3 regions of the Oceanisphaera sediminis genome follow, and region 1 is predicted to be linked to each of the others. Evidence: riboswitches for the same ligand, from Rfam matches in the RefSeq annotation. Region 1 holds a riboswitch; each other region holds the start of a gene.

The links. A riboswitch is a leader RNA that binds a small molecule or an ion and turns the genes downstream of it on or off. The one in region 1 is predicted to bind thiamine pyrophosphate.
Region 2: linked by a shared signal. The riboswitch ahead of thiD (bifunctional hydroxymethylpyrimidine kinase/phosphomethylpyrimidine kinase) and the one ahead of ABD827_RS00325 (sodium:solute symporter family protein) in region 1 are both predicted to bind thiamine pyrophosphate.
Region 3: linked by a shared signal. The riboswitch ahead of thiC (phosphomethylpyrimidine synthase ThiC) and the one ahead of ABD827_RS00325 (sodium:solute symporter family protein) in region 1 are both predicted to bind thiamine pyrophosphate.

The regions. Positions count from the first base shown of each region.
Region 1 covers NZ_BAABDS010000001.1:74,731-85,338, reverse strand. Annotated here, with positions in the region: gene ABD827_RS00340 (LysR family transcriptional regulator) at 1-555, shown strand, start outside; gene ABD827_RS00335 (YehS family protein) at 626-1,099, opposite strand; gene ABD827_RS00330 (RNA recognition motif domain-containing protein) at 1,089-1,358, opposite strand; gene ABD827_RS00325 (sodium:solute symporter family protein) at 1,560-2,999, opposite strand; TPP riboswitch at 3,116-3,222, opposite strand; gene pyrC (dihydroorotase) at 3,351-4,394, opposite strand; TPP riboswitch at 4,628-4,733, shown strand; gene ABD827_RS00315 (3-oxoacyl-ACP reductase) at 4,782-5,555, shown strand; gene ABD827_RS00310 (LLM class flavin-dependent oxidoreductase) at 5,582-6,865, shown strand; gene ABD827_RS00305 (type 1 glutamine amidotransferase domain-containing protein) at 7,310-7,990, shown strand; gene ABD827_RS00300 (ABC transporter permease) at 7,995-8,735, opposite strand; gene ABD827_RS00295 (ABC transporter ATP-binding protein) at 8,732-9,679, opposite strand; gene ABD827_RS00290 (ABC transporter permease) at 9,676-10,608, opposite strand, start outside.
Region 2 covers NZ_BAABDS010000026.1:36,353-46,960, forward strand. Annotated here, with positions in the region: gene ABD827_RS08150 (7-cyano-7-deazaguanine/7-aminomethyl-7-deazaguanine transporter) at 1-91, shown strand, start outside; gene ABD827_RS08155 (hypothetical protein) at 78-689, opposite strand; gene elbB (isoprenoid biosynthesis glyoxalase ElbB) at 1,141-1,788, opposite strand; gene polA (DNA polymerase I) at 2,100-4,838, shown strand; TPP riboswitch at 5,415-5,515, shown strand; gene thiD (bifunctional hydroxymethylpyrimidine kinase/phosphomethylpyrimidine kinase) at 5,556-6,392, shown strand; gene ABD827_RS08175 (putative monovalent cation/H+ antiporter subunit A) at 6,632-8,932, shown strand; gene ABD827_RS08180 (Na+/H+ antiporter subunit B) at 8,929-9,360, shown strand; gene ABD827_RS08185 (Na+/H+ antiporter subunit C) at 9,361-9,708, shown strand; gene ABD827_RS08190 (Na+/H+ antiporter subunit D) at 9,705-10,608, shown strand, end outside.
Region 3 covers NZ_BAABDS010000039.1:190,396-201,003, forward strand. Annotated here, with positions in the region: gene thiM (hydroxyethylthiazole kinase) at 1-652, opposite strand, end outside; gene ABD827_RS14570 (NINE protein) at 974-1,375, opposite strand; gene thiH (2-iminoacetate synthase ThiH) at 1,842-2,966, opposite strand; gene ABD827_RS14580 (thiazole synthase) at 2,963-3,733, opposite strand; gene thiS (sulfur carrier protein ThiS) at 3,735-3,935, opposite strand; gene ABD827_RS14590 (HesA/MoeB/ThiF family protein) at 3,926-4,693, opposite strand; gene thiE (thiamine phosphate synthase) at 4,695-6,203, opposite strand; gene thiC (phosphomethylpyrimidine synthase ThiC) at 6,209-8,149, opposite strand; TPP riboswitch at 8,230-8,333, opposite strand; gene menA (1,4-dihydroxy-2-naphthoate octaprenyltransferase) at 8,441-9,322, opposite strand; gene ABD827_RS14610 (exoribonuclease II) at 9,571-10,608, shown strand, end outside.

The sequences.
Region 1 (10,608 bases):
CCGCAGCTGGGGAACAGCCTGATCCGGCTGAATACCGGCCATTATCACGATGCCATCGAACAGTTCATGTCCGGCTCGGTCGACTTTTTGCTGTGTTTTTCCGGCGACGATACCAGCCCCATGCTCAATCGCCCCGAGGTAGAACGGCGGGTAGTCGGGCAGGATCGGCTGGTGCTGGTGTCGGCGGTGAACGACTCTGGTCATCCGCTGCATGGCTTGTCTGCCGACACGCCGTTGCGCCTGTTGCTGTATCCGCCCACGTCTTTTCTGGGCGCGCTGATCCAGCGTAAATGCCTGCCGGCGTTGAGCGAACAGCCTTGTCTGCCGGTATGCGAAAATGCCCTGGGCGAGGGGCTGAAGGCGTTGGTGCTGCAGGGGGATGGCGCCAGTTTTTTGCCGGCGAGTCTGGTCAGGGAAGAGCTGGAGCAGGGTCGGCTGGTGGAGTTGCCGTTGTCGGCGTGGGTAAAGCTGGATATCGAGTTGTGCTGTCGGCAACCCTTTCGTTCCGAACAGGTAGCGTTGTGCTGGCAACAGATCCGCCAGGTAACGACCTAGCGGATGCGGCTTGCCCGGTTGGCGGCAAACGGCCGACCGGGCAGGACTGTTCAGTGGCGTCAGTGATTGCCTATTCGGCGCCGTGCCGCCGCTGCAGTGCCAGGCCCTGCAGGAAGTTGCGCAGGAACTGATCGCCACAGGGTTGATAATGCTTGTGACCGGGCTTGCGGAACAGTGAGGTCAGCTCGGGCTTTCTCACTTCAAAACCGGCCAGCTTCAGCAGGCCGAGAATGTCTTCTTCCTTCAGCTCCAGCGCCACGCGCAGCTTCTTGAACACCTGATTGTTGATGGGTTCAGCCTGTTCCGCACGCGGTGCCGGGCCACCTTCGCGCGGGCCACGGTTTTTCAGGATCAAACCGTCCAGAAAGCCCAGAATCTGCTCGTTGCTGCAGCTGTGGTAATTGGCGTCTTCTTCCTTGGCCAGCAGGGCCAGAAACTGCGCTTCGTTGATGGTCACGTCACCCATGCCAAACAGCGTTATGGCTTGCTGGTCGGGCAGGTCGAGCGCATAACGAATGCGGCGCAGAATATCGTTATTGGTCATTTTCGTTTTTCTCCCCGGGCTTCACTTCCGCTTTTTTGACGCGGATTTTCTGGCCGTCTACTTCCATGCCGTTCAGGCTCTTGATGGCGGCCTTGGCCTGAGCCGGGTTGGGCATGAAGGCGAAGCCGAAGCCCTTGGAGTTGTTGGTGTTCGGGTCCATTACCAGGTGGAAGTAATGCACCAGGCCGTAAGGTGCCAGCAGGGCCAGTACCTTGTCTTCTGTGGTGAGGCGGGACAGGCCCCGAATCATGATTTTCATGGTGTCTCCAGTATGACGCCGGTGCGCAATACAAGGCGGTGGCAAGAATAAATATGGCGTGAATAGCGCCAAAGGGTCGCGAGTGTAACAGGTTGACCGACCGGCGTCTGCCCGCATCTCGGCGACCCGTTTCGCGCTTTAATTATGGGATAAAAACACGGAAGGATAGCCGACCCGGGCGGGTCGGCCATTTTTATCGATTCAGCTTTCCAGGCTACGAATACGCTGGCGCAGTATCGAAAAGTCGAACGCCGAACGGTTCGGCAGCAGCATCAGCAGGCAAGACACCAGCACCGGCACCAGAGTGGCCAGCAGGAAGGACTCCAGCAGATAGGTGAGTGGCTCGCCTGGTGCCGGGAATAGCCAGAGGCCGGCTACCAGCCCGGCCGCCGTGCTGAGTACGGCGTTATAGCTCTGGTAGCGGGCGCTGTAGAAACCGAAGAACACCGGGAAGGCGGCGGCACAGCACAGCAAATCGGCCAGCAGGAACAGATACAGCACGCTGAAACCCTGGGAGGCGACGAACAGCACCGGAATCGACAGCAGCACGATCAGCCAGCGCGACAGCCCAAGCAGCTTGTGGGCGCCGATGTTCGGCAGCAGGCGGCGCAGGTCGACCACCATCATGCTGGACAGACCGCTGATGGTGGAGTCGGCACTGCTCATGATCAGCGCCAGACCAAAGGGCAGCAGGCCGATGGCAAACCACAGCGGCATGTTCGGCATCAAGACGCTGAACAGGGCGACCGAACCGTCACCGGGCAGATCCAGCCCCACGAAGGCCAGTCCGAACAGCCCCATGATGAAGATAATCGGAAAGCTGATCAGGCCGCTCAGAATGAAGCCGTTGCGAATCACCTTGTTGTCGCGGGCGGCAAACACCCGCTGCCAGGTACCCTGATAAAACAGGCCGGTCAGCACCACCGCGATGAAAAAGGTCAGGCCGGACTTGAGGCCGGTGGTGTCCAGCGGATTGAGCAGGTGCGGGGCTTTTTCCTGCAGCCCGGCGATGATCGGTGTTAGCCCGCCGGTGGCCTGCCAGCCAAACATCATCAACAGCAGCAGAAACGGCAGTATCACCAGCATCTGCACCCGGTCGGTAAAGATGGTGACCCGCAGCCCGCCGTACAGGGTATAGAGCAGGGTAGCGCCCATGACGATGCCGGCGGTCACCCACAAGGGTACCGGTGCCAGCAGTGCCACCATCTGGGCGATGGCGGTCAGTCCGGCGGTGAGCGAGATAAACAGGTAGAACATCATGATCACCAGCACAAAACCGTACATGCCGCGGCCATAGCGGCCGAGCACGAATTCGGTCAGGGTGTGGCCCTCGGGCATCAGCTCGCGGATGCGCCCGCCGAGCGGAATCATGATAAGCCGGGGCACCAGCACGCCCAGGGCATAGCCGGTAATGGCGCCAATGCCGCCCCAGGTGGCGGCCTGAGCCGGACCAAACAGGATCCAGGTACCCATGGTGGTGGCCAGCAGGGTCAGCATGGTGGCGCTGCCACTCTGGCTGTTGCGGGCCACGATAAAGTCTTCCAGCTTGTCTTGCCGGCGGCGGGCATAAAGCAGGCCGGGAATGGCAAAAACGGCGGCAAATAAGCAGAGCCACAGAATCGCGGCGGTGGTGTCCAGCATGTTGTTCTCCCTTTGTCCGTAACAGGTCAGTGCCCGTAACGGACAAGCATGACGATGGTAGCCATTCATTGGCTACATGGCGCCGGGCAACAACGGGCAGATTGGGAGGGAGAGTGAGGATCAATCATTTCCTTCCCTTCGCCGGCATTACCCGGATCAGGTTCGAAGGGTTACTGCAGTAAATTGCAGAGTCTCAGCCGGTCAGGCTCCCCCAGGAATAGCGTCAAGAGAGTAGAGAGACTGCCGATGGTTGTCAATCAAAGGCCCCATATCAGCGGCAACATCTAGCTGTTCGCAGACATAAAAAAACGCGGCCGAAGCCGCGTTTTTACTTTCAGCACAGAGGCCGGCTTATTTCACCATCCAGTCGATGGTTTCACCGGCGCGAATCGGCACCAGCTGATCGCCGCCCAGCGGCAGGGTGGCGTCGACGGTCCAGCTTTCTTTCACCAGGGTGATGGTGTCGGCGTTGCGGGGCAGGCCGTAGAAGTCGGGGCCGTTGTGGCTGGTAAAGGCTTCCAGCTTGTCCAGCGCACCGGCTTCCTCGAAGGCTTCGGCATACAGTTCCACGGCGGCGTGGGAGGTGTAGGCACCGGCACAGCCGCAGGCGGCTTCCTTGCGATGCTGGAAGTGCGGCGCCGAATCGGTACCCATGAAGAATTTCTTGCTGCCGCTGGTGGCGGCCCGCACCAGCGCCTGCTGGTGGGTGTTGCGCTTGAGAATGGGCAGGCAGTAGAAGTGCGGGCGAATGCCGCCCACCAGCATGTGATTGCGGTTGAACAGCAGGTGGTGAGCGGTAATGGTGGCCGCCACGTTGTCGCCTGCCTGTTCCACGAAGTTGACCGCGTGCTCGGTGGTGATGTGCTCCAGCACGATTTTAAGCCCGGGGAAGTCGCGCACCACGTCGGGCAGCACGGTGTCGAGGAACACCTTTTCCCGGTCGAAGATGTCGATGCTCGGATCGGTTACTTCACCGTGAACCAGCAGCAGGGTGCCGGTTTCCTGCATGACTTCCAGCACCGGGTAGATGTTTTTCACATCGGTCACGCCGGAGTCGGAGTTGGTGGTGGCGCCGGCCGGGTAGAGCTTGCAGGCCACAATCTTGCCGGTGGCCTTGGCCGTGCGGATTTCCTGCGGGTCGGTTTTATCGGTCAGATAAAGGCTCATCAGCGGCTCGAACCGGCTGCCTTCGGGCCGTACCGCCACGATGCGGTCGTAGTAGGCCAGTGCCAGATCTGTGGTGGTGGCCGGCGGCAGCAGGTTGGGCATCACGAGGGCGCGGCCCAGGTAACGGCTGGCATCGCGCACCGTGTCTTTGAGTTGTTCGCCATCGCGCAGGTGCAGGTGCCAGTCGTCGGGGCGGGTGATGGTCAGTGTGGTTGTAGTTGCGGTCATAGTTGAGGTCATAGTCGGCTCGGCGGGTTATCCATTACATCCAGACGGCCATTATCCACCTAGCGGCGGTTTTCACCAAACTTCCGAAAAACGTGAGGGGTGAGACGTGAAGGGAGAGGAGAAAGAAACAAAATGAAACAGGCGGCCTTGCTTGTGGTTTTTCGCCTCACGTCTTACCCCTCACCCCTCACGCTCTCGGGCTATTAAACCCGCGCAGGGGTGTGTTATGGTCTGGGCGTGACACGGGGTGTCTTGCGGCCAGTGGCCGGCAGGGCTGAGATAACACCCGTCGAACCTGATCCAGTTCATACTGGCGAAGGGATGTCAGCCTTCCGGCTATCGGCGTATTCTGCCAGTCCATGCCTTCGCCTCTAACAAGAGGTAGCGATGCAAACGTCCATCAATCTGAACGAACAACTGGTGCTGGTCACCGGCGGCGCCCGTGGCCTGGGCGAACACCTGGTACGCGCCTTTCTGCGTGAAGGCGCACGGGTGGTAATCAACTACCTGCACAGCGCCGAGGCCGCCGAAAAGTTGGCGGCAACAGCCCCCGGTCGGGCGCTGGCACTGCAGGCCGACGTAACCGATGCCGCTGCGGTGCAGGCGCTGTTTGCCCAGGCGCGCGAACATTTCGGCAGCCCGATCACCACCGTCATCAACAATGCCCTGCCGGCTTTTTCGTTCAACGGCGATGACCGGGCCAATGCGGATCAACTGCGTTGGGAAGATCTCAACCAGCAGCTGGAAGGCGTGGTCAAAGGCGCGCTCAATACCACCCAGGCAGCGTTGCCCGGTCTGCGCGAGGCGGGCTTTGGCCGCATCGTCAACGTGGGCACCAATCTGTTTCAGAACCCGGTGGTGCCGTATCACGACTACACCGCCGCCAAGGCGGCGCTGCTGTCGCTGACCCGCACCCTGTCGCAGGATCTGGGCCCGGACGGCATTACCGTCAACATGGTGTCCGGCGGCCTGCTGCGCACCACCGATGCCTCGGCCGCCACGCCCGAAGCGGTGTTCGATTACATCGCCGCCGCTACGCCGTTGCGCCGTGTTACGACCCCCGCCGAGTTTGCCGATGCCACCCTGTTCTTCGCCTCACCCTGGTCACGCTCGGTGACCGGCCAGAATCTGGTGGTCGACGGCGGCCTGGTGAAAAACTGATGGCGGCCCGGAATCAAGACCAGCGCATGATGCACCTGAACCTGTTTTTGTTTGGCTGCGGTCATCACAGGGCGGCCTGGCGTCACCCCGACTCGGCGGTAGAGCAGCTGGGCGACATTCGTTATTACGAGCGGCTGGCGCAAACCGCCGAGCGGGGCAAGCTGGATGCGGTGTTCTTCGCCGACGGTCAGTCTACCGGCAATGTGGCGGACGGCAGCTACTGGTTTCTGGAGCCGTTGACGGCCATGGCCGCCATGAGCCGGGCCACCGATCGCATCGGTTTTATCAGCACGGTGTCCAGCACCTTTTTCACGCCTTTTCATGCGGCGCGCATGATGGCCTCGCTCGATCATATATCCAACGGTCGCATGGGCTGGAACGTGGTGACCTCCATGTTCGATGTGGAAGCCCGCAACCATGGTTATGAGGCCATGCCGGCCCACGCCGAGCGTTATCGCCGGGCCGAGGAGTTTGTGGATGCGGTGATCAAACTGTGGGATTCCTGGCAGACAGATGCGCTGGTGATGGATCGTGCCGGCCATTATGCCGATCCCGACAAAGTGGTGCCCATCAATCACCACGGCGAGTTCTTTCTGGTGGACGGCCCGCTCAATGTGCCGCGCCCGCCCCAGGGTCATCCGGTGTTGTTTCAGGCCGGCGCGTCCGATCAGGGACGAGCATTGGCGGCCAAGTGTGCCGAGGCCATTTACGCCGTGGCCTACGACTTGCCCGCCGCTCAGGATTACTATCGCGATATCAAACGGCGGGTGCAGGCCACCGGTCGCGGGGTTGATGTGCCTATCATGCCGGGGCTGGTGACCTATGTGGCGTCTACTGAAGCCGAGGCGCTGGCCAAGCAGCGTGAGCTGGACGAGCTGCTGCCCGCCGCCGCCTCGCTGCGCCAACTGAGTACCTACGTGGGGCAGGACTGCTCCGGCTGGGAGCTGGACGCGCCGGTACCGGCGTTGCCGTCGCTGGATGCCTTTACCGGGCCCAAGGGCCGCTTCGCGACCATTCTGCGCATTATCGAGACCGAACAGCCCACGGTGCGGCAGCTGTTGGGTCGGCTGGCGGCCGGTGGCGGTCACTGCACCATGGTGGGCACGCCCGAGTCTATTGCCGATCGTATGGAGCTGTGGTTTCACCACGAAGGTGCCGACGGTTTCAACCTGATGCCACCGTCGCTGCCCGCCGGCATCGAGGACTTTGTCGATCAGGTGGTACCTGAACTGCAGCGCCGCGGCCTGTTCCGCACCGAATATGAAGGCAGCACCCTGCGCGATCATCTGGGGCTGACTCGACCCGAGTAAGCGTAATTCCGATGGATTGCTTGTTGGTCACAAGTAGTTGTGATAACAGCAGAAAATCGGCCAAAGGGCCCGCTCCGCCGACACGCCGTAAATACATCCCTGTAGGCTCAGCCGAGCCATCCGTGGCGCGGATGGTCGGCTGAGCAGATCCCTTTGCCCTCCTTGCTGCTCCGGCATCGCCTGTTGGCGCCGTCTGCAGACAACTCGGAGTTTAGAAAGAGGCAACAGAGACAAGCTCCCACGACCGTGACATGCCAGGGATGGCATGTCCGAGCCTTACAGGGATGTACTTGTAACGTGTCGTGGGAGGTGACTGTGTTGCCTCTGGAGCCGGGCGTAAAGACAGATGCTTACCTCGACTACAGTGTCATCCTGTAGTGCCGTCGGCTAACCTGATAAGCGTGCTTTCTGTAACGAACTTTCTGTAATAAACAAGGAGTCGATATGCGTATTTTGATGGTACTGACCTCTCATGACCAACTGGGGGATACCGGCGAGAAAACCGGTTTCTGGCTGGAAGAATTTGCCGCTCCTTATTACGCATTCAAGGATGCGGGCGCCACCATTACCCTGGCTTCGCCCAAGGGGGGCCAGCCGCCGCTGGATCCGAAAAGCGATGCAACCGATGCCCAGACCGAGGCCACCGAGCGTTTTCGCGCCGATGCGGCCGCTCAGGCCGAGCTGGCCACTACCCACCAGCTGGCCGATCTGTCGGTGAATGACTTTGATGCGGTGTTTTATCCCGGCGGTCACGGTCCACTGTGGGATCTGGCGGAAGATGCGGACTCCATCGCGTTAATCGAGGCCATGGCCGCGGCGGGCAAACCGGTGGCGGCGGTGTGTCACGCCCCGGCGGTGTTGCGCCATACCAGGGATGGTGCGGGTAAACCGCTGGTGAGCGGCAGGCGGGTAACCGGCTTTACCAACAGCGAAGAAGAAGCGGTACAGCTGACCGCCATAGTGCCTTTTCTGGTGGAGGAAATGCTGCGCCAGAACGGCGGCGATTACCGCAAGGCCGATGACTGGCAGCCGCATGTGGAAACCGATGGTTTGCTGGTCACCGGCCAGAACCCGGCCTCTTCCGAGCCGGCTGCCAGCGCCCTGCTGGCGCTATTGAAGCACTGACACCTCAGCCCGGCGGCGACAGCCGCCGTTCCAGCCGCTGAAACAGGGCATCGATCAAAATGGCCACCAGCGCCACCATGATGCCGCCCTGCAGTACGAAAGCCATGTTGTCGGTCAGCAGGCCGGCAATAATCACCTCTCCAAAGCCCTTGGCCGCCACCGTCGATCCTATGGTGGCGGTGCCGATGCTGATCACCAGCGAAATGCGGATACCGGCGATGATCATCGGCAGTGCCAGCGGCAATTCCACCGACCACAGCTGCTGGCGCGGGCTCATGCCCATGCCGCGTGCCGCCTCGCGCACGCTGGCCGGCACCTGCTGCAGGCCGGTAACGGTGTTTTCATAAATGGGCAGCATGCCATAGAGAAACAGCGCCACCAGAGTCGGGGTCAGCCCGAAGCCCAGCGCGGGCACCGCCAGTGCCAATACCGCTACCGGTGGAAAGGTCTGGCCCAGATTGGCGATGGCCCTGGCCAGTGGCAGAAATTCCCGCCCGGCGGCACGGGTCACCAGAATACCGCCGCCCAGCGCCACCAGGGTGGCGCCGAAAATGGCGATGAATACCGCCGCCAGATGCCACAGCAGCAAATTCAGAAAGCTGTCGCGGGCGTAAATGGCCGGGGCCCGCTCATCGACCAGCGGGCGAAACAGCGGCTCCAGCCACGGCATCTTGAGGGTCATGATCAGTAACAGCAGCAGGGGGATCGCCACCCCCAGCCAGCGGAGCGGATGACGGCTGCTCATGCCCGGGCGCCCTGTTGCAGCAGGTCACTCATCGACAACTGGCCGATGGCGATGCCGTTGGCATCCAGTACCTGTAAAAGCTCGGCCTGCTCCCAGATCAGCAGCGCCATGGCATCGCGCAGGTTGGCGCTGGCCACAATGCTGGGTATGGAAGACGACGGCTGCTGTTGCAGGGGGGTCATTACCTGGCCTACCTGTTTGATGGCCAGCAGGCGCAGGGATCTGTCCAGTCCGCCCACCAGACTTTGCACAAAACCGGCGCGGGGCTGGCGCAGCAGGGCCTCCGGGCTGTCGAGCTGCAGCAACTCGCCCTGGTCCATTACCGCAATCACGTCGGCCATTTTCACCGCTTCTTCCAGATCGTGAGTCACCATGATGATGGTGATGCCCAGCAGTTTTTGTACTCGCAGCAGCTCGTCCTGCAGGTGTTCGCGGGTCAGCGGATCCAGGGCGCCGAAGGGCTCGTCCATCAGCAACAGTTCGGGTCGGGCGGCCAGAGCCCGGGCCACACCCACCCGCTGCTGTTCGCCGCCGGAGAGCTGGTGCGGGTATTTGTTGGCGAAGGTGGCGGCATCCAGCTTGAACAGGGTCAGCAGCTCGGTGACCCGCGCATCGATATCCGCCTTTTTCCAGCCCAGCAGCCGGGGAACGGTGGCGATGTTGTGATGAATGGTGCGATGGGGGAACAGGCCCACTCCCTGAATGACGTAGCCGATGCGTCGGCGCAGCTGTTCCGGCGGCAGTGTGGTCACATCCTGCTCGTTGATCAGGATCTGGCCCTGGCTGGGCTCTATCAGCCGGTTGATCATGCGCAGGGTAGTGGACTTGCCACAGCCGGAGGTGCCGACCAGCATGCAGAACTGGCCACGTTCTACCCTGAACGAGAGGTCATTGACGGCGATTTGTGCGCCAAATTGTTTGCCGAGGGCTTTTACTTCGATCATGCATTTTCGCCTTTCTGCAGGGCTATCAGGGTGTCGATGAGGATGGCGAACAAAAAGGCCAGCAACAGGGTAGGCACGGCGCCGAGAATCACCAGATCGGTGGCCGTTTGCCCCAACCCTTGAAAGATGTAGGTACCGAAGCCGCCGCCGCCCACCAGGGCCGCCACCGCCACCAGACCGATGTTCATGGTCACCACTACCCGCAGCCCGGTAAGAATCACCGGCATGGCCAGCGGAAACTCCACCTGCCACAGGCGCTGACGGGCATTCATGCCCATGCCGGTGGCGGCTTCTCGTACCCGGGCGTCTATTCTGTCGAAACCCAGCGCGGTATTGCTGACGATGGGCAGCAGTGAATAGAAGAACAGGGCAATCACCGCCGGGGCCGCGCCTATGCCTCTAATGCCGAGATCGGCCAGCAGCGGGTAGCCGGTCGCCAGCAGGCTGAGGGGGATCATCAGCAGGCCGAACATGGCCAGGCTGGGGATGGTTTGCAGCACATTCAGCAGCGGAAAAACACCATTGCGCAGGCGTTGGGAGCGGTGGCAATACAGACCCAGCGGAATACCGACGATCAGCGCCGGTATTATGCTGCCCAGTGACAGTTGCAGGTGACGAAGCGCCTGACGCCAGAAATCGGTCTGATTATGGTATTCCCGCAACAGCGACAGGTTGTCGCCGTGGCCGAAGGCCAGCAATGCCATGACGGCGGCGACGATCAGGGCCACCAGCGCCAGCCGGGGCAGGGGGCGCAAGGCCAGCTTGATGGCCACATCGGTGATCAGCAGCGCCAGCCAGAATATGGCCAGCCAGAAGCCGGCATCGAGGGAAACCCGGGCCAGCGGGCTGGCCTCAACCAGCAACTGTGTTGCACCGGCGCCGGCGGTATACATCAGCATTATCAGGGTCAGAGCGGTCAGCACCAAACG
Region 2 (10,608 bases), on a different contig from region 1:
GCCCGCCTATGGTTTGCTGCTCAAATACCTGAGCAGCAAGTTTGTCGGCCACGCCAACACCGGCGTCGAGGTTGGCGTTAAAGCCGGGTGATTGCCGCGATATCGAGGGCCTCGGCATAGGCGTTGAGGTCCTCTTCCGTTACGCTCCGGCCGTTGAGCTGGATCAGGATGCGGTTGGCCACCAGCATCTGCAGCTCCCGGCGACTGCCTTCCTCTTTCATCATGGCGGTTTGTCCCTGAATGCGCTTTATCTTGTAACCCCCCATGGCCGCCATGCTGGGGTTGGTAAAGAGTACCGCCATGGTCTGCAGCAGGGGTGAGTCTTTGGTAATGCTGATTTCCAGGCTGCCGCCGTCTTTACGATAACGGCGGGATGCGTTGATACCACCGCCGAAAAAGGCCGCCGAACCGGCCTGGGTATTTACCTTTTCGGCCTGCCAGCCGGCAAGTGGCTCCGGAAACAGGGTGCCGAGTTCGCCGGCCTGCAGCTGACGGATCAGGGTGGCGACATAATCGAACTGTGCCGCCGCCTGTGACAGCTCGCCGGCTTCAAAGGCCCGGTTACCTTCGGTGATGGCCTGCCTGATGTCGGCGTTGGTTTCGGCTTGAGTGTCGGTCTCATCGGCGAACGGTGCACCGGGCAGCAAGAGCCCCGCCCATAACCCAATCCATAAATACGGTTTGTTCATCTGCTTCCCTCCGGCTGTCTTTCATCCATTGTAGTCAAGCTGTCATCGGGGGAGAGTCAGCGGCGGGCCCAAGGAACTCTGTAGTGGCATACTCCTTGGTATCAGGGAGGGCAAAGGGATCTGCTCCGCCGACCTTCTGTTTCAGGGATGAAACAGAGAGCGTACAGGGAGGTATTTACAGCGAGTCGGTGGAACGGGCCATTTGTCCGACCTTTGCAGAGCAACCAAATAGATCAGTTATTTCATCTGCTTGGTATAAATGAAGAAATTTGTTTGCAATTATAAATGATAACGATTATCGTTAACTTGCTTTCGGAACATGACTTCCACTCTCTTCTGCAGTAGGTGAAGCCTCTTTCCAGCGGTAGGTGAAGACAGCTTGCGAAGGCACGACATTGCTCACATTGCTTCCAGAGTTTTAGGCCGGCTTATGCCGGCCTTTTTTTGCTTCTTACATTTCCAGCAGTCGTTTCACCAGCTTGCCGATGCCGGTATCGGCTTCGGTGATGTTTTGGGCCAGCATGTAGGCGGGGGTGGAGATCACCCGGTAATGGCTGTCTTCCACCACGTCGGTCACCGCGCAGCCGATGTGTTCACCGCCCATGGCGGTAAAGGCCTCGGCCACCGCCGCCTCGGTACCTATGGTGCCCTTGACGCCCGCCGGATAAACGCGAGGGATCATGACCGGCGAGATACAGCAGTAACCGGCGGGTTTACGTGCGGCGGCAAAGCCCTTGCAGACGCGCAGCACCTGCGGATCCAGTTGGGCGTCGGCACCCTTGACGGCAAAATCGCACAGGTTTTTAGCGGCACCGAAGCCGCCGGGCAGCAACAGGGCATCGAAGTCGTCCGCGTTCAGCTCGGTGAGCGGCTTGATGTCGCCACGGGCGATGCGGGCGGCTTCTTCCAGCACATTACGATTGCCCGGTTCCTCCTCACCGCCGAGATGATTGATCACATGATGCTGGGGCTTGTCGGGGGCAAAACACTGATAGCTGGCCCCTTGCCTGGCCAGGTGCAGCAGACACAACACGGCCTCGTGAATTTCTGCTCCGTCATAGACGCCGCAGCCGCTCAGAATAACGGCAACTTTTTTCATGTCAGTCTCCTTATTTGGCATTCACAATCTGTGATCCCGCACCGGGCGATCCGTCAGAACTATGCTAGCATTTATTTCGCTCAACAATTGTTCAGAACTTCGTTGCTGTCGATTTTCCACATTTTCAGATCCGCAAGCAAGATCCACATTTAAAATATAAGCTTTTGATATTTAATGGATCTTTTATTTTATCAGGATCTTGCCGCGATCCGCTTTGCACAGAGTTATCCACAGGCTTGTCCGGGGCCATCGTGGTGTCGGCGGCTCGGCTGTGGCATGCTAGCGGCCAACGCATTAACGAGAAAGATGTCATGGTTGCCATTCCTGCCAAACCCCTGATCCTGGTCGATGGATCTTCCTATCTGTACCGTGCCTATTTTGCTTCCCAGCAGGCCGATTTACGCACCAGCGACGGTCGTCCCAGCGGTGCGATCCGAGTGGTCACCAACATGCTGCGCAGCCTGCACAAGCAGTTTCCCGACTCCCGGGTGACGGTAGTATTTGACGCCAAGGGCAAAACCTTTCGCGACGAAATCTACCCGGAATACAAGGCGCAACGACCCTCGATGCCGGACGATCTGCGCAGCCAGGTTCAGCCCATTCATGACATCATTCGAGCCATGGGGCTGCCGTTGTTGATCGAAGATGGGGTTGAGGCGGATGACGTGATCGGCACCCTGGCCCGCCAGGCGACCGAACAGCAGCTGGATGTGGTGATCAGCACCGGCGACAAGGACATGGCCCAGCTGGTGTCGGATCATGTGCTGCTGATGGATACCATGAAGAACAGCTTCATGGATCGCGACGGCGTGATAGAGAAGTTTGGCGTGCCGCCGGAGCTGATCATCGATCTGCTGGCGCTGGTTGGCGACAAGGTCGACAACATACCGGGCATGCCCGGAGTGGGCGAAAAAACCGCGCTGGCCCTGTTGCAGGGGCTGGGTTCGATCGACGAGATTGCCGCCAATACCGACAAGGTGGCCGCGCTGGGCTTTCGCGGCTCCAAGACGTTTGCCGCCAAATTCGTCGAACATCAGGAGATGGTCCGGCTGTCACGCGAGCTGGCGACCATCAAGACCGACGTGGCACTGGAGTGGGGCCCGGCCGATCTGCAGCAAAGCGAGCCCGACACCGAGGCCCTGAAGGCGCTTTACCGGGAATACGAGTTCCGCAACCTGCTGGAAGAGCTGGAGCCGGGCCAGAACAAGGAACCCGCCACAGCACCGGCGCCGGCCATGGCCACCGACTATCAGACCCTTCTTACCGAAGCAGAGCTGAACGACTGGGTCGAGCGGCTGGCGCAGGCGCCTTATTTTGCCTTCGACACCGAAACCACCAGCCTCAACTATAGAGATGCCCGGGTGGTGGGCGTGTCTTTTGCCGTCGAGCCGGGTCAGGCCGCCTATGTGCCCTTCGGCCATGATTATCTGGATGCGCCCGAACAGCTGAGCGAAGCCACCGTGCTGGGCGCGCTCAAGCCGCTGCTGGAAGACGAACAAGTCGTCAAGCTGGGCCAGAACCTGAAATACGATGCCAACGTGCTGAAAAATCACGGTATCGAGCTGAAAGGCATCGGCCTGGATACCATGCTGGAATCTTATGTACTGAATTCGGTGCAAACCCGGCACGACATGGACAGCATGGCGGCGTTCTATCTCAACCATAACACCATGTCATTCGAGTCTATTGCCGGCAAGGGCGCCAAACAGCTGACCTTCAACCAGATACCGCTGGAGCAGGCCGGTCCCTATGCGGCGGAAGACGCCGACGTCACCCTGCGGCTGCATCACCATCTGGCACCGAAACTGGCGGTCGAACCCGAGCTGCAGCAGGTGTTCAGCGATATCGAAATGCCGCTGGTACCGATTCTGGCGCAAATGGAATATACCGGGGTGCGCATCGACAGCGGCCTGCTGGCCATTCAGAGCGAAGAAATTGCCAAGCGCCTGAAAGAGCTGGAGCTGGAAGCCTTTGAGCTGGCCGGCGAACCCTTCAATCTGGGCTCACCCAAGCAGTTGGGCGAAATCCTGTTTACCAGGCTCGAACTGCCGGTGCTGAAGAAAACCCCCAAGGGCGCACCCTCTACCGCCGAAGAAGTACTGCAGGAACTGGCGCTGGACTATCCGCTGCCCAAGCTGCTGATGGAATACCGGGGCTTGAGCAAGCTCAAGTCGACCTATACCGACAAGTTGCCGCAAATGGTCAACGAGCACAGCGGTCGCATTCATACCTCCTACCATCAGGCCAATACCGCCACCGGCCGGCTGTCGTCGTCGGATCCCAACCTGCAGAACATTCCCATCCGTACCGCGGAAGGACGGCGTATTCGCCAGGCCTTCGTGGCGGCGCCCGGTTACCGGGTGGTGGCGGCGGATTACTCCCAGATTGAACTGCGCATCATGGCGCACCTGTCGCGAGACAAGGGCCTGCTGGACGCCTTCGCCCAGGGGCTGGATATTCACAAGGCCACCGCCGCCGAGGTATTCGGCGTGGCGCTGGATCAGGTGACCACAGAACAGCGCCGTCGGGCCAAGGCCATCAACTTCGGCCTTATCTACGGCATGAGCGCCTTTGGACTGTCGCGCCAGCTTGGCATCGGCCGTAATGAGGCCCAGCAGTACATGGATATCTATTTCGAGCGTTATCCGGGCGTGCTGCGCTACATGGAAGACACCCGTGCCCTGGCCGCCGACAAGGGTTATGTGTCTACCCTGTTCGGTCGCCGACTGTACCTGCCGGAGATCAATGCCAAGAACGGTGCCCGCCGCAAGGGTGCCGAACGGGCCGCCATCAACGCGCCGATGCAGGGCACCGCCGCCGATATCATCAAGAAGGCGATGATTCAGGTTTCCGGCTGGCTGGAGCAGCAACAAATCGATGAAGTACAGATGCTGATGCAGGTGCACGATGAGCTGGTGTTCGAAATTCGCGCAGACAAGGTCGAATCCTTCAAGGAGCAGATCCGCGATCTGATGGAGCAGGCCGCCAGCCTGGATGTGCCGCTGCTGGTGGAAGTTGGCGAAGGCGACAACTGGGACGAGGCGCATTAACTGCAGCCGTAAGCTATAAGCCGTCAGTTAAAAACCAAACACCGAACCAGCAGGCTCGGTGTTTTTTTATGTGTGATACCAACTTGAATAAAGATCTGATCATTTTTAAACCCGAGCTCAGAGGCAACACAGCCGCCTCCCTCGACACGCCACTGGGCTAGCCATCTTTGCTGGGTAACGGCTGCGAATATTCACTGGATATTCGGTCCATTACCCAACAAAGATACACGGCAGCAAGCTGCCCCATGGGGGCTCGGAAATGCCATCCATGGCATTTCACGGTCGTGGGAGGCGATCTCTGCTGCCTCTTCTCGAGCATCGAGTTGTCTGTAGACGGCGCTAACAGACAACTCCGGTGCATCAAGGAGGACAAAGGGAGCTGTTCAGCCGACCATCCGCGCCACGGATGGCGCGGCTGAGCCTCCAGGGAGGGATTCACGGCGAGTCGGCGGAGCGGACCCTTTGTTCGACTTTTATACAAGAATGAAATAGATCATTTGTTTAGTGGGGTTGGTATGACTTACAGCGTACAGCGGGGATTTCTGGTCTTTACGGTCCCGGGTCGTTATTATCGAGTCTTGTTAGTCGGGGAGCCGCGAGGCTGAGACGGTATCAATGCCGGACCCGCCGTACCTGATCCAGTTAATGCTGGCGTAGGAAACTAACGGGCAAGCGTCAGTTTGCCGGTGGTGCCTTCGCCCGGAGGACCATAAGGATATGACCAGTCACACCCCCCAAGATCATCAAGCCGCCAGTCACAAACCGATAGTGCTGACCATTGCCGGATCCGACAGCGGTGGTGGTGCCGGTATTCAGGCCGACATCAAGGCCATTTCTGCCACCGGCGGCTATGCCTGCTCGGTGATCACCGCCCTGACCGCCCAGAACACCCGCGGTGTCAGCGCCGTGCATCCGGTACCGCAGGAGATGATCCGCGCCCAGCTGGAAGCGGTATTCAGTGATTTGCAGGTCACGGCGGTCAAGGTCGGCATGCTGGGCGACAGCGCCACCATTCGTACCGTGGCCGAGGTGCTGCGTCGTTATCGTCCGGCCCATCTGGTGGTGGATCCGGTGATGGTCACCGCCAATGGCGACATGCTGCTGGCCGAGGATGCGGTCATCAGCCTGCGAGAAGAACTGCTGCCACTGGCCGATGTGATCACCCCCAACCTGCCGGAGGCGGCGGCGCTGATCGGCAGCCCAGTGCCTGCAACCCTGGCCGATGTCGAGTCTCTGTTTGCCGGACTCGCCAACCTGGACTGTGCCGCTGTGCTGCTCAAGGGCGGTTTTCTGCAGCAGGAGTCGCGCAGTCCGGACTGGTTATTGAAGGATGGCGAAGTACACTGCTTCGATACGCCGCGGGTGATCACCCCCAATACCCACGGCACCGGCTGCACCCTGTCGGCGGCGCTGGCCTGCTATCTGGGGCAGGGGCTGGCGATGGATCTGGCGGTCTCCACCGCCAAGCATTATATCGATCAGGCCATTCTGGCCGGCAGCAGTTTGCGCATCGGCCAGGGGCGAGGGCCGGTGGAGCATTTCTTCTCGCGCTGAAGGAATGGCATAAATAGCGATCGGTATCGCACGCAGAGCCGCCATTACCGGGCTCTGCTTGCGTTTTGATGGGGTGGCTTGTAGTATCGACCGCCATAACAACTTAAAAAAACATTCGATTAACTGCTTGAAAGTTAATTGAAATGCTTCCTAATATAGCCTGCGCCCTGTGCCGTTCTCCCTCTGTTTTTTCGCTAATTCTGTTGCCTGAACAGGCATGGAAATGAGGCCGTTTGCCTATGCTTTTTGCTGTTATTTCGGGTTTTGTGTTAGCGGCGCTGGTGCCCCGCCTGTCGTCTGTTCTGGGGACGAAAATCGGCTGGGTCCTGGCGGTGCTGCCGGCTGCCCTGTTTGGCTACTTTCTGGGTTTCTGGCCACAGGTGACCACGGGTCAGACCGTGCTGCAGAGCCATGAATGGATTCCCAGCCTGGGTATCAACCTCAGCTTCATGGTGGATGGCCTCAGCCTGATGTTCGCGCTGCTGATCACCGGCATCGGTACCTTTATCTTTATTTACGCCGGCCGCTATCTGCAGGGCCATAAAGATATTCACAAGTTGCTGATGTACCTGCTGGCCTTCATGGCCGCCATGCTGGGGCTGGTGCTGTCCAGCAACCTGATTTCGCTGTTTGTGTTCTGGGAACTGACCAGCTTTACCTCCTATCTGCTGATCGGTTTCAACCACGAGCAGGAAAAAGCCCGCAAGGCGGCGCTGCAGGGGTTCTTTATTACCGTCGGTGGCGGCCTGGCGTTGATGGCGGGTCTGATCCTGCTGGGCAACATCGGTGGCAGCTTCGAGCTGAATGAACTGCTGGCTCAAGATGTGGATATACAGCAACACCCGCTGTTTCTGGCGATGATGGTGTTGATCCTGCTGGGCGCCTTTACCAAGTCGGCTCAGACCCCCTTCCATTTCTGGCTGCCCAACGCCATGGCGGCGCCGACCCCGGTCAGCGCCTATCTGCACTCGGCCACCATGGTCAAGGCGGGTGTTTATCTGATGGCGCGCTTGCAGCCGATGATGGCCGGTAGCGAGGCCTGGATGATGACCCTGTCGCTGTTTGGCGGCGTGACCATGACGGTGGGCGCCCTGATGGCGGTATGCAGCACCGATCTCAAGCGTATTCTCGCCTTTTCCACCATCATGGCGCTGGGCACCCTGACCATGCTGATCGGCATCGGTACCCCCCATGCGCTGGAGGCGGCCATGGTGTTCCTGCTGGCCCATGCACTATACAAGGGCGCCTTGTTCATGGCGGCGGGCACCCTGGATCATGCCACCGGCACCAAGGATGTACGCGATCTGGGCGGGCTGCGTAAATACATGCCGCAAACGGCGCTGTTCATCACCCTGGCCGCGCTGTCGCTGGCCGGTATTCCACCGCTGTTCGGTTTTATCGCCAAGGAACTGATGTTCGAGGCGGCGCTGGGTGCGCCCTGGTTGTCGAACCTGCTGATCGGGTTGTCGGTCATCACCGCCATCGGCATAGTGGCGTCGGCCGCGCTGGTGGCGATAAAACCCTTTTACGGGCCATTGAAGCCCACGCCCAAAACGCCCCACGAAGCGCCACTGGCGATGCGACTGGGCTTTACCCTGCTGGCCATTGTCGGTCTGTTGCTGGGATTGATGCCGAGTCTGGTGACGCCCCTGCTGCAGGCGGCGGTAACCGCCATTGGCGGCGCCCCGGCGGCCGAGCTGAAACTGGCGCTGTGGCACGGTTTCAACCTGCCGCTGCTGCTCAGTGCGCTGGCATTGGCGTGTGGCGGCCTGCTTTATCATCACTGGGATCGCATACGCGATCCGCTGGCCGCCGCCCTTAATCCCCTGGCTTATGGCCCCGAGCGGAGCTATGAGCGAATGATGGATGGCCTTCAGGTGGTGGCGAAGGGCCAGACCCGCATACTGCAGAATGGCTATATGACCCACTATATTCTGACCATATTGCTGACCACCATCGTCCTGCTGACCTATGCCTTCTGGTCGGAAGACGCCTTTGTCTACTCGCTGTCGTTCGAGGGAGTACGGCTTTACGAAGTAGTGATCGGCTTGCTGATGCTGGTGGCGGTGGTGTATGCCAGCGCCACCCATCTGCGGTTGGGCGCGGTGGCGGCCATCGGGGTGCTGGGTTTTGCCATGGCGATGATTTACGTGTTCTTCAGCGCACCGGATCTGGCCATTACCCAGGTATTGGTAGAGACCCTGACCGTGATCATGCTGGTACTGGTGCTGTTTCGTCTGCCCGGTTTTCAGGATCTGTCGAGCCCGCTGGTACGCTGGCGCGATGCGGCCGTGGCCGGTGCCTTCGGGGTGCTGGTGACCATGATGGTGCTCACCGTGAACCAGTCGACCCTGCCGGGCGAGGGCATTACCGCCTATCTGGTGGAAAACAGCTATGTGGTGGCGCACGGGCGCAACATCGTCAACGTCATACTGGTCGACTTCCGGGCGCTGGATACTCTGGGCGAGATCTTCGTGCTGGCGCTGGCGGCCATCGGCGTCAATGCCATGATTCGCTTTCGTTGGGAGACGCAGAAATGAGATCGGATACCTCCATCATACTGCAGACCGCTACCCGCATGCTGGTGCCGCTGTTGCTGTTGTTCTCCATCTTTTTGCTGTTGCGCGGCCATAACGATCCCGGGGGCGGCTTTATCGCCGGGCTGGTGGCGTCCAGCGCCTTTGCCCTGCACCTGTTCGCCTTTGATGCCAGCAGTACCAAGAAGCTGATGAAGGTGGAAAGTCAGCTGTTGATGGGCGTCGGCCTGTTACTGGCGCTGTTCAGCGGCATGGTCGGCGTGGTGTTTCGGGGCCAGCCCTTTTTGACCAGCCAGTGGGGCACCCTCTATGTGCCGGGCATCGGCGAGCTGGCGGTAAGTACCCCCCTGCTGTTCGATATCGGTGTTTACCTGGTGGTGATCGGCGTGGTGTCGACCATATTGCTGTCACTGGACAAGGTGGAGGAATAAATGGAAAACCTGTTTGCTTTCGTGATTGGCGGCCTCTACGCCACGGCGCTGTTCATGATGCTCAGACGCAGCATCGTCAAACTGGTGATCGGGCTCATGATTCTGTCCAACGCCGCCAACCTGCTGATCCTGACCGGGGGTGGCCTGGTGCGGGGCGCACCGCCGCTGATTCCGGAAGGACTGTCGCAACCGGCCGGCATCATCGCCGACCCGCTGCCTCAGGCGCTGATCCTGACCGCCATCGTCATCAGTTTCGGTGTGCTGGCCTTTGCCGTGGTGCTGATCCATCGCGCCTATGAAGTTATCGGGGCCGATGACATGAACGAAATGAAGAGCACAGACTCGTGAATATAGCCGTTATCCTACCCATATTTATCCCCATGCTGGCCGGTGCCCTGACCCTGATCTGCTGGCGCTGGCGTTTGGTCCAGCGCTGGATTTCGGTGCTGTCCGGCAGCGGTCTGCTGCTGGCCGCCCTCTATCTGTTCATTCAGGTGCGACAAGAGGGCATTCTGGTGGCCTACGTCGGCAACTGGTCGGCGCCCTACGGCATTACCCTGGTGGCGGATTTGCTCAGTGCCATCATGGTGCTGGTGACCGGCATCATCGGCCTGGCGGTGGCGGTGTACTCGCTGGCCACCATGAGCCGCAGCCATGAAGCCTTTGGCTATTACCCTTTGCTGCATCTGATGCTGGCCGGGGTGGTGGGCGCCTTTCTCACCGGTGACATCTTCAACCTCTATGTGTGGTTCGAGATCATGCTGGTGGCCTCGTTCGGCCTGATGATACTGGGCGGCGAGCGCGCCCAGATGGAGGGGGCGGTCAAGTACGTGACCCTGAACCTGATCTCGTCGGCGCTGTTTCTGACCGCCGTGGGCCTGCTGTACGGTTACGCCGGTACCCTGAACATGGCGGATCTGGCGCTGAAGCTGGGCAACGGCGAGCAGCCGGGGCTGGTAACGGTGATCGCCATGCTGTTTCTGGTGGCGTTCGGCATCAAGGCGGCGGCCTTTCCGCTGTTCTTCTGGCTGCCCGCCTCCTACCACACGCCGCCGGTGGCCATTTCGGCGGTGTTTGCCGGTCTGTTGACCAAGGTGGGGGTCTATGCGCTGTATCGGGTATTCAGCCTGATCTTCGTGCAGGATGTGGGGCTGACCCACCACGGCATCTTGATGGGCATGGGCATTTTCACCATGCTGACCGGGGTGCTGGGGGCGGCGGCCCAGTTCGAGGTGCGCCGCATCCTGT
Region 3 (10,608 bases), on a different contig from region 1:
CGGTGGTTTCACCCACGGCGGCAAAGGCACCAGTCAGTGCCGACAGAGTACAACCCATGCCGGTGACAAAGGGCATCATGGCGTGTCCGTTATGCAACCTGAATTCGCTATTCTCCGTAATGATAACGTCTGTTTCACCGGAAATAACCACACTGCAGCGATAGTGCTGCACCAAATAACGGGCCGCGTCCACCGCCGCCTCGCTGGCATCCAGCGAATCCACACCCTTGCCGTTGGCTTTGGAACCCGCTTCGGCACCGGCCAGGGCGATGATCTCGGAAGCGTTACCGCGAATAATCAGGCACTCCGCCGCTTCGGCGATGCGCCGGGATGTTTCGGTACGCAGGCTGCTGGCCCCGCAGCCCACCGGATCCAGTACCACCGGCTTGCCATGCTGGTTCGCCTGCTCGACCGCAAAGCGCATCCGCTCAATCCAGACGCTGTCCAGGGTACCGATGTTGACCACCAGGGCACCGGAAAAGGCCATCATCTCCGCCAGCTCATCGCGAGAATGGGCCATGATCGGCGAGGCCCCCACCGCCAGTAAACCGTTGGCGGTGTTGTTCATCACCACATAGTTGGTGATATTCAACACCAGCGGCTTTTGCGCTCGTACCGCGCTCAGGGCGGTGACGATGGTTTGTGTGTTCATGCCGTTCCTTGCAGATGTTGATACCGGATGCCCGAGTTTATTCGATAGTACCCGAAACATGCATGTTCAGAGCAATCGTCTTTGTCCGCATAATTCGGGCTTGCAGCAGGCAACGCCGATGCAGGAAAGAGGGAACACCTGTCAGTTAAGCGTAAAACGGGATCCATTGACTTCCCACCGACACGCCGTAACCCCATCCCCGGGGCTCTGCTGCGCCATCCATGGCGCAGAAGGTCGGTTTGAAAGCCAATTGCTCCCGTTAACTGAACGGTGTTACGCACCAAGGGGCCTTTTGTTCTAACGAATTCGTGGAGGTAAACATCAGCCGAAGCGGCGTGATTTGCGGTTAACTTCGTCGATTTGAGTGTTCAGGGTGCAGAAGTCGTAGAGAAATCCTATCAGGAACAAGCCACCGGTGAGAAACCAGATGATGGCCGTGACCCACTTGCCCATGTACAGGCGGTGAATGCCGAAGATGCCGAGAAAGGTCATCAGAATCCAGGTCAGGCTGTAGTCCTTGGGGCCGCTGGCGTAGCGCATGTCTGCATCCCGATCCATGGACGGAATCAGGAATAAATCCACTATCCAGCCGATGAAGAACAGACCCAGGGTAAAGAAGTAGAGGGTGCCGCTGACCGGCCGACCGTAATAAAAGCGGTGCGCACCCATGAATCCGAAAATCCACAGTATGTAACCGATCACCTTGCTGTGTGTGTTGTTCATGCTGCCTCGGGACGGGTGATAAAAACGACCATTTTAGACGTTGCCGTGGGTAACTGCCACATCTGTGGGCCAACCGACGACCCGGTTCGTCGTTCGAGCAGCATGGCACTTACGTCTTGTTTGTAGCCCAGTGCATTCCCGTCGGTCAAAGCGCACTGCTTCTCCGGCACGCCGTAAACCCATCCATGGGGGCTCCGTTGCGCCATCCATGGCGCAAAGGGCACGGCGAAGCAGACACGCTTTCCCCTCCTCAGCTCGCTTGGCGCTGACTAGTAGCATGCAGACAACACCCATGTTGCTCGAAGCAGCAGTGGGGATTGCCGTAGCCGACCATAAAATGCCATGGATGGCATTTTCGAGCGCTACAGGGAAGTACTTGAAGCGTGTCGGCGGAGCGCAACCGCACTGATGCTTCGCGTTGCGCCCTCTTTGGCGGCTTATGGCTGAAAGCTTACGGCCAACAGCTTCAGCTGCGGCTGGCGGAGTAGCTGTTGTCCCAGTCTTTCCATACCGGTTGCAGGCCGGTGGCGGTAATGGCCCTGGCCACCTCGGCCGGGCTGCGGTCGTCGTCGATTTCGAACTGCTCCAGCTCTTCCTTGACGTTTTCCACATAGCCGCCGGGCTGGGTCTTGGAGCCGGCGCTGATGCTGGTGACACCGAGCGGTATCACCTTGTCGCGAAACTCCTGCGCTTCGCGGGTCGACAGGCTCAGTTCCAGCTCGCCGTCGAGCAGGCGATAGGCACAAATCAACTGCACCAACTGGCGATCGGTCATCACCGACTTGGGTACCAGACCGCCTTCACAGGGTCGCAGGCGCGGGAACGACACCGAATAACGGGTCTGCCAGTAATTTTTTTGCAGATAGCGCAGATGCGCCGCCACATAGAAGCTGTCGGCCCGCCAGTCTTCCAGCCCGAACAGGGCGCCCAGGCCAATCTTGTCGATGCCCGCCTTTCCCAGCCGATCCGGGGTTTCCAGCCGCCAGCGAAAATCCTTCTTCTTGCCGCGAATATGATGCTCGTCGTAAGTCAGGTGCTGATAGGTTTCCTGATACACCATGACGCTGTCGAGCCCGTATTCGCGTAGCTCGGCATATTCTTCTTCCGACAGCGGCTGCACTTCCATCATCACGTAGCTGAAGTGGCGCTTGATGATCGGCAGCATCTGCTTGAAGTAGTCCTGCCCCACCTTGCCTTCGTGCTCGCCGGTCACCAGCAGCACGGTATCGAAGCCCATCGCCTTGATGGCCAGACATTCCTGCTCGATTTCCTCGGCGCTCAGGGTCTTGCGCTTGATGCGGTTGCTCATCGAAAAGCCGCAGTAGGTGCAGTCGTTGGCACACAGGTTGGACAGATACAGCGGAATATAAAAGCCGACCGTGTTGCCGAAACGCTTGCGGGTCAGCTGATAAGACTGCTGGGCCATCTGCTCCAGATAGGGCTCGGCGGCGGGCGAGATCAACGCCATGAAGTCCTGCAGATCCCGCTTCGGCTTGGCCAAGGCGCGTTCCACATCCCGGGCCTGCTTGCCATAGATGCTCATCTTGACGTCATCCCAGTCCATGGATGACCAGACGTCGAAGAAACTCATAAGGTCTCCAGGAAGGCGGTGAGCGGGCTGGACGCCTGGGCCTGCCGGCTCTGGCCGGCCAGACCGGCTTCATAGGCCATACGGCCGGAAATCACCGCCAGCTTGAAGGCCTCGGCCATGGCCACAGGATCACCGGCCACCGCAATGGCGGTGTTGACCAGCACCGCATCGGCGCCCAGCTCCATGGCGTAGGCGGCGTGGCTGGGGGCGCCGATGCCTGCGTCCACCACTACCGGCACAGTGGCCTGTTCGATGATGATCTCGAGGAAGTCATGCGTCACCAGCCCCTTGTTGGAGCCGATGGGCGCACCAAGCGGCATCACGGCGGCACAACCCGCTTCTTCCAGCCGCTTGCACAGCACAGGATCGGCACCGCAGTAAGGCAGCACGATGAAGCCGTCTTTGACCAGCAGCTCGGCGGCCTTGAGGGTTTCGATGGGATCGGGCAGCAGATACTTGGGATCCGGATGAATTTCCAGTTTCAGCCAGTTGGTGCCCAGGGCCTCGCGCGCCAGCCGGGCGGCAAACAGCGCTTCTTCGGCATTTTTGGCACCCGAGGTGTTGGGCAGCAGATTCACGCCCAGTTCCAGCAGCGGCGGCAGTATGTCGTCGCTGTGGTTTTTCAGATCCACCCGTTTCAGCGCCATGGTCACCAGATCGGTGCCGCTGGCAACGAAGGCGTCTTTCATCTGGCGGCCACTGGCAAACTTGCCGGTGCCGGTGAACAGGCGGGAATTAAAGGTTTTATCGGCAATAATCAGGCTCATGTCAGCCTCCGGCTATGGCGTGGAACAGGGTAATGTTGTCGTTGGGGGTCAGCTGCTGCTCCCCCCACTGGCTGCGGGCCACCACCTGTTGATTCAGGGCCACCGCCACGCCGGGCTTGTCTTGCTCCAGTTCGACCAGCAACTGGCCGAGGGTGGTGCCTTCGGCCAGATCCAGCGCTTCGTCGTTCAGTACTACTCGCATTGTTGTTCTTCCCCCTTGGGTCCACACACCGGACAGGCCGGATCTTTCGGCACCTTGAGGCTGTGCCAGCGATGCGCCCTGGCATCGAACAGCTTGAGCTCACCCCAGGGCACACTGCCGGTACCGGTAAAAAACTTGATGGCTTCCAGCGCCTGCAACAGGCCGATAGTGCCGACCACGGGGCCGATGACCCCGGAGTTGCTGCAGTTGAGCCGTTCGCCGATGTCGGGGCCATAAAGACAGCGATAACAGCCATGCTCGGCGGCCGGATCCAGCGCCAGCAACTGACCTTCGAAGCGAATGGCCGCCCCCACCAGCAAGGGTTTGCCCCAGGCGTAGCAGGCGGCGTTGATGTCCTGGCGAATCGAGATGTTGTCGGTGCAGTCCAGCACCAGATCCACCTCGGCGACAAAATCGCCCAGGCTCTGCCGGTCCAGCTTCTGATTGATGGCGATCACTTCGATGTCGGGGTTCAGCGCCAGTAACTTCTCGCGCGCCGTTTCCGCCTTGCTGTGTTGCAGGCTGTCCATGTCATACAGGGTCTGGCGCTGCAGGTTGCTGACCTCGATGTGATCGAAATCGGCCAGCCACAGGGTGCCGACTCCGGCCGCCGCCAGATACTGCACGGCGGGCGAGCCCAGGCCACCCAGGCCCACCACCAGCACCGAGGCGTGTTTCAGCTTCATCTGCCCCTCTTCGCCAACCTCTTCCAGCAACAGGTGCCGGCTATAACGCATGAATTCGCTGTCGCTGAGCATCTTATCCCTCCACCATTTCCAGCAGATCGCGGATGGCCGCATCCGGATCGGCCGCTTCGGTAATGGCGGTGACCAGGGCGATGCTGCCGACATTCGTCTGGGCCACCAGCGGTACCCGATCGCGACTGATGCCACCGATGGCCACCAGCGGAAATTCCGCCTCCATCAAGGCCACATAGCGGTGCAGCCGCTCCAGCCCCTGAGGGCGGGACGGCATGTCCTTGGTTTTGGTGGGGAAGATATGACCCAGCGCCAGATAGGACGGCTTGAGCTCGCGGGCGCGCAGCATTTCGTAATAACCGTGAGTAGACAGGCCCAGTTTGAGACCGGCGGCGCGAATGGCCTCCAGATCCGCCACTTCGATATCTTCCTGGCCCAGGTGCACGCCGTAGGCGCCGTGCTTGATGGCCAGCCGCCAGTAGTCGTTGATGAACAGCCGGGCGTTGTAGCGTTGGCCCAGCTCGACCGCGGCCTTGATGTCGGCTTCCACCTCGGCGTCGGCCTTGTCCTTGATGCGCAGCTGCAGGGTGCGTACTCCCTGCTCCAGCAGGCGTTCCAGCCAGGCCACCGAGGTCACCACCGGATACAGCCCCAGCTTGAGGGTATCCATGGCGGCAAAATCCCCTTGCGGGCTGGTGCCGGTGATGCCCAGCTGTTCGGCCAGGGCCGAGCCCGGCATCACCACGGTGGGAAAGTCGTTCAAATCCGTCGGCCAGCCCAGATGGGCCACCGGGCCGGCACCGGCGCCGATGGCCTCGGCGCCCTTCAGGCCCTGATTGACGTAGGCCTTGGCCAGCACCAGCGCATCTTCAATCGGGTAGTCCAGCGCCACGGCGGTGGCGATGGCCGACGACAGGGTACAACCGGTGCCGTGACCGTGACGGGTTTGCACTCGGGGGCTGGCCAGCCAGATTTCACGCTGGCCGTCGGTGTAATAGTCGATGGCCTGCTCGCCGGCCCAGTCCAGGTGACCGCCCTTCACCAATACGGCGCGTACGCCCAGTTCCAGCAGGGCGGCGGCCCCGGCGCGCAGCTGTGCCGGAGAGTCGGGCGCGATGCCCGACAATACTTTCAGTTCCAGCGCATTGGGGGTAACCAGATCCACCTCGGGCAGCAGGTGCTGCTGCAACGCCGGGATCAGGTTGGTTTCGGCCATGCTCTGGCCGGTGCTGGCAATGGCCACCGGATCCAGCACCACAAAGGGCTGCCACTGGCGGCGATATTCACGCAGCGTGCGCGCCAGCACCTCGGCCCGCAGGCCGCCGGGCAGCAGACCAATCTTGATGGCCCGGGCCGGCATGTCGCTGGCCAGCGAGACCAGCTGGCTGGTAAAAGCCTGCATCAATACCGGCTCGACCATGGATACCGCCACCGAGTTCTGGGCGGTAATGGCGGAGATAACCGAGCAGCCGTGGCCGCCCAGTCCCTGAATGGTGTGCAAATCGGCCTGAATACCGGCACCGCCGCCCGAATCGGAGCCGGCGATGGTCCAGACGATGGGTCTTGTCATAGAAATTATTGCTCCAGTTTGTCGGCCTGGTGATACAGCTCACCGCCGCGTTTCTTGAATTCTTGTGACATCTGCGCCATGCCGGCGACCACGGTTTCGCTGTTGCCGTCCATATCGACCAGTTGCACCGCTATGGCTTCCTGGGCGGCGGCATACTCGCGCACTTCCTGAGTGATCTTCATCGAGCAGAACTTGGGTCCGCACATGGAGCAGAAGTGGGCTACCTTGCCGGATTCCTGCGGCAGGGTTTCGTCGTGATAGGCACGGGCGGTCTGCGGATCCAGCGCCAGGTTGAACTGATCTTCCCAACGGAACTCGAAGCGCGCCTTGGACATGGCGTTGTCGCGGATTTGCGCACCCGGATGGCCCTTGGCCAGATCGGCGGCGTGAGCGGCAATCTTGTAGGTGATTAGCCCCTGTTTGACGTCTTCCTTGTTCGGCAACCCTAAGTGCTCTTTCGGGGTGACGTAGCACAGCATGGCGCAACCGAACCAGCCGATCATGGCGGCACCGATGCCGGAGGTGAAGTGGTCGTAGCCGGGGGCGATATCGGTGGTCAGCGGGCCCAGGGTATAGAAGGGTGCCTCGTGGCAATGCTCCAGCTGCTCTTCCATGTTGCGCTTGATCATGTGCATCGGCACGTGGCCGGGGCCTTCGATCATCACCTGTACGTCGTATTCCCAGGCGACCTTGGTCAGCTCACCAAGAGTGTGCAGCTCGGCAAACTGGGCTTCGTCGTTGGCGTCGGCAATGGAGCCGGGACGCATGCCGTCACCCAGCGACAGCGACACATCGTAGGCGGCACAGATTTCGCAAATTTCGCGGAAATGCTCGTAGAGGAAGCTTTCCTTGTGATGGGACAGACACCACTTGGCCATGATGGAACCACCGCGCGACACGATACCGGTGACGCGCTTGGCGGTCATGGGCACGAAGCGCAGCAGCACGCCGGCGTGAATGGTGAAGTAATCCACGCCCTGCTCGGCCTGTTCGATCAGGGTGTCGCGAAACACTTCCCAGGTCAGGTCTTCGGCCACGCCGTTCACTTTTTCCAGCGCCTGGTAGATGGGGACGGTACCGATGGGCACCGGGCTGTTGCGCAGTATCCATTCGCGGGTTTCGTGAATGTAACGACCGGTAGACAGATCCATCACGTTGTCGGCACCCCAGCGGGTGGACCACACCAGCTTCTCCACTTCTTCTTCGATGCTGGAAGTCACCGCCGAGTTACCGATGTTGGCGTTGATTTTCACCAGGAAATTGCGGCCGATGATCATCGGCTCGGACTCGGCGTGGTTGATGTTGGCCGGAATGATGGCGCGGCCTTCGGCGACTTCCTTGCGCACGAATTCGGGGGTGATGGCGTCCGGCAGGTTGGCGCCGAAGTTCTGGCCCGGGTGCTGTTGCAGCAGCATCTCGTCCCGCACCCGCTCGCGGCCCATGTTCTCGCGAATGGCGATGTATTCCATCTCGGGGGTGATGATGCCTTTGCGGGCATAGTGCAGCTGGGTGACACAGGCGCCGACTTTGGCCTTGCGCGGCTTGGGCATCTGCTCGAAACGCAGGTGATCCAGGCCATCGTCGGCCATGCGCTGCTGGGTAAACTCGGAGGTAACGCCCTCCAGCTCCTCGGTGTCGTTACGCTCCAGAATCCACTGACGACGCATCTGGGGCAGACCCCGGCGTACATCCAGATCGGCATCGGGATCGCCGTAGGGACCGGCGGTGTCGTAAATCGGTACCGGCGCATTGGGCTCGAGAATGGGGTTTTCTTCGGTGCCGCCCTTGAAGCTGTCGGCCAGATGAATTTCGCGCATGCCGACCTTGATGTCCGGGCGCGAGCCTTCGATGTAGATGCGGCGGGAATTGGGGAAGTGCTCGCCTTTCAGGTTATCGATAAATGCCTGGGCCTGGCTGCGAACTTCACGACGGTTTATTTTTGACATAGCAATCTCACTTCGAATCCATTGAGGGTGAAAATGCTTGTCAGGAGTGTTGAGAAAGAACTCGGCAGAAGAGGTGTGGCGCCAAGTTCTCGCTTGCTTCCCTTACGCAGGTATTAGCCTGATCAGGTTCAACGGATCCCGCTTTCGCGGTCTCAGCCCATATAGAGCACTCCGACAAGATAGCGGCCAGTATAAACAGACCCCGCTCACAAAAGCAAAGTCATTACCGGACAATCCGGCTATAAAAAGTTAACCGCCATGAAACATTTCGGCATTGGACTCGGCCGGTTTTTATCCGACCACCAGCCCCAGCGCAAGCAGGCCGGTGAAGGCAAGCGTGCCCCGCGCGGTCAGAGCCAGCGCCCGGTTAAGCTCGGCGCCCTGGCCGGTCAGCACCAATTGAGTGGCCCGCGCCAGCGGCCAGAGCGCCAGCAAACTTACAAAGCCCGGCTCGGTCATGATGCGGGTGCCGGCCAGCACGGCGCCCCCCAGCAGCAACAACTGATAGGCCCGCGCCCGCCGCAACCCCAGCCGCAGCGCCAGGGTGTGCTTGCCGGCCTGCCGGTCGGTGTCCATGTCGCGAATGTTGTTGATATTGAGCACCGCCACCGCCAGCAGGCCGGCGGTGAGTGATGCCCAGCCGGCGGACTCGCTCAGCCGATGCTGCATCAGGTAACTGCAGCCCAGCACCGCCACCGGGCCGAAAAACACGAATACCGCCACATCGCCGAGGCCCAGATAGCCATAAGGGCGCCGGCCCAGGGTGTAACCCAGCGCCGCCAGCAAGGCACAAGACCCCAACGCCATAAATCCCAGCCAGGCACCGACATCGGGCCCCAATGCCGCCCACAGCAGTAACAGGCCCGAGCCGGTTGCCAGTGCGGCGGTTACTATCATGGCGTTACGCAGCTGATCGGGGCTCGCCAGGCCGGAGGCCAGCACTCGGGTCGGGCCGGTGCGGTTTATCGAGTCGGTACCGCGTACGCCGTCGCCATAGTCGTTGGCCAGGTTGGACAGTATCTGCAGCAACAGCGCGGTCAGCAGCGCCAGCGTCAGCACGCCGCCGTTAAAGGCGCCGGCCTGAGCGGCGGTGCCCGCGCCCAACAGCATGGAGGCCACCGCCAGAGGCAGGGTTCTGGGCCGAATCGCCAGCAGCCAGGATTGTGGTGACATATGAGTATCGCTTAGCAGTCGGATTCAAACGATTATGATAACCAAGCTCGACGGCCGCGTCCCGGTTAAAAATGGTGCTACCCCGACAACCGCGGTTACTACCTGCTAAGCCAGGGCGTGAACGAGGCCGGTCACCCCGACATGTCCAGACTCAGCCTTATCCAATGCCACGGCTAGCGTCAAGGTTTCCTTGGCATATCGGGGGTAAATCCGTATAGTCAGGCGCATATTTCGACAGGTCTTTACTTATGTTTCAAAACAACCCCCTGCTGGCCCAGCTCAAGCAACAAATCCGCGAAACCCTTCCCATTAAAGAAGGCATCGTGAAAGGTACCTCCAAAGGTTTTGGTTTTCTTGAAGTAAGCGAAAAAGAAAGCTTCTTTATTCCACCACCACAGATGAAAAAAGTGATGCATGGCGATCACATTACCGCCGTGGTGCGTACCGAAAACGAGCGCGAGCTGGTTGAGCCCGAGACCCTGATCGAAGCCGGTGTTACCCGCTTTGTGGCCCGGGTGAAGTGGTTCCGTGACCGGCTCAATATCGTGCCCGATCATCCGTTGATGAAAGATGCCATCAAGGCACGCGCCATCAAGGGGTTGGACGAAAAGAGCCTGAAAGAAGGCGACTGGGTACTGGGCGAAATGACCCGCCACGCCCTGAAAGACAACAAAGGCTTTTTCGCCAGCGTGGTGGAAGTGATTGCCGGCGTAGAAGACCCCATCGCTCCCTGGTGGGTGGTGCTGGCCCGCAACAAGCTGGCCAACCAGGCGCCGGAAGACAGGGCCGAGTGGCAAACGCTGGAAGAAACCCTGCCGCGTCAGGATCTTACCGATATGCCCTTCTTCACCATCGATGGCGAATCCACCCTGGATATGGATGATGCCCTGAGCGTGAAAAAGCTGGATAACGCCTGGGAACTGACCGTTGCCATCGCCGACCCCACCGCCTATGTTGCCCACAACAGCGAAATGGACCGCGTCGCCGCCGAGCGCGCCTTTACCGTTTATCTCCCCGGCCGCAACATTCCCATGCTGCCCCGCACCCTGGCCGACGAACTCTGTTCGCTGCAGGAAGGGGTAGAGCGTCCGGCCCTGTGTGCCCGCCTGCAGATCGACTTTGACGGCAAGGTGTCCGACAAGGCCGACTTCTTCGCCGCCCACATTCGCTCCCAGGCCCGCTTAAGCTACGATCAGGTCTCCGACTGGGTCGAGCAAATCGGCGACTGGCAGCCCGGCAGCGAAGTCATTGCCGAGCAGCTGCGTGAGCTGACCGCCCTGACCCAT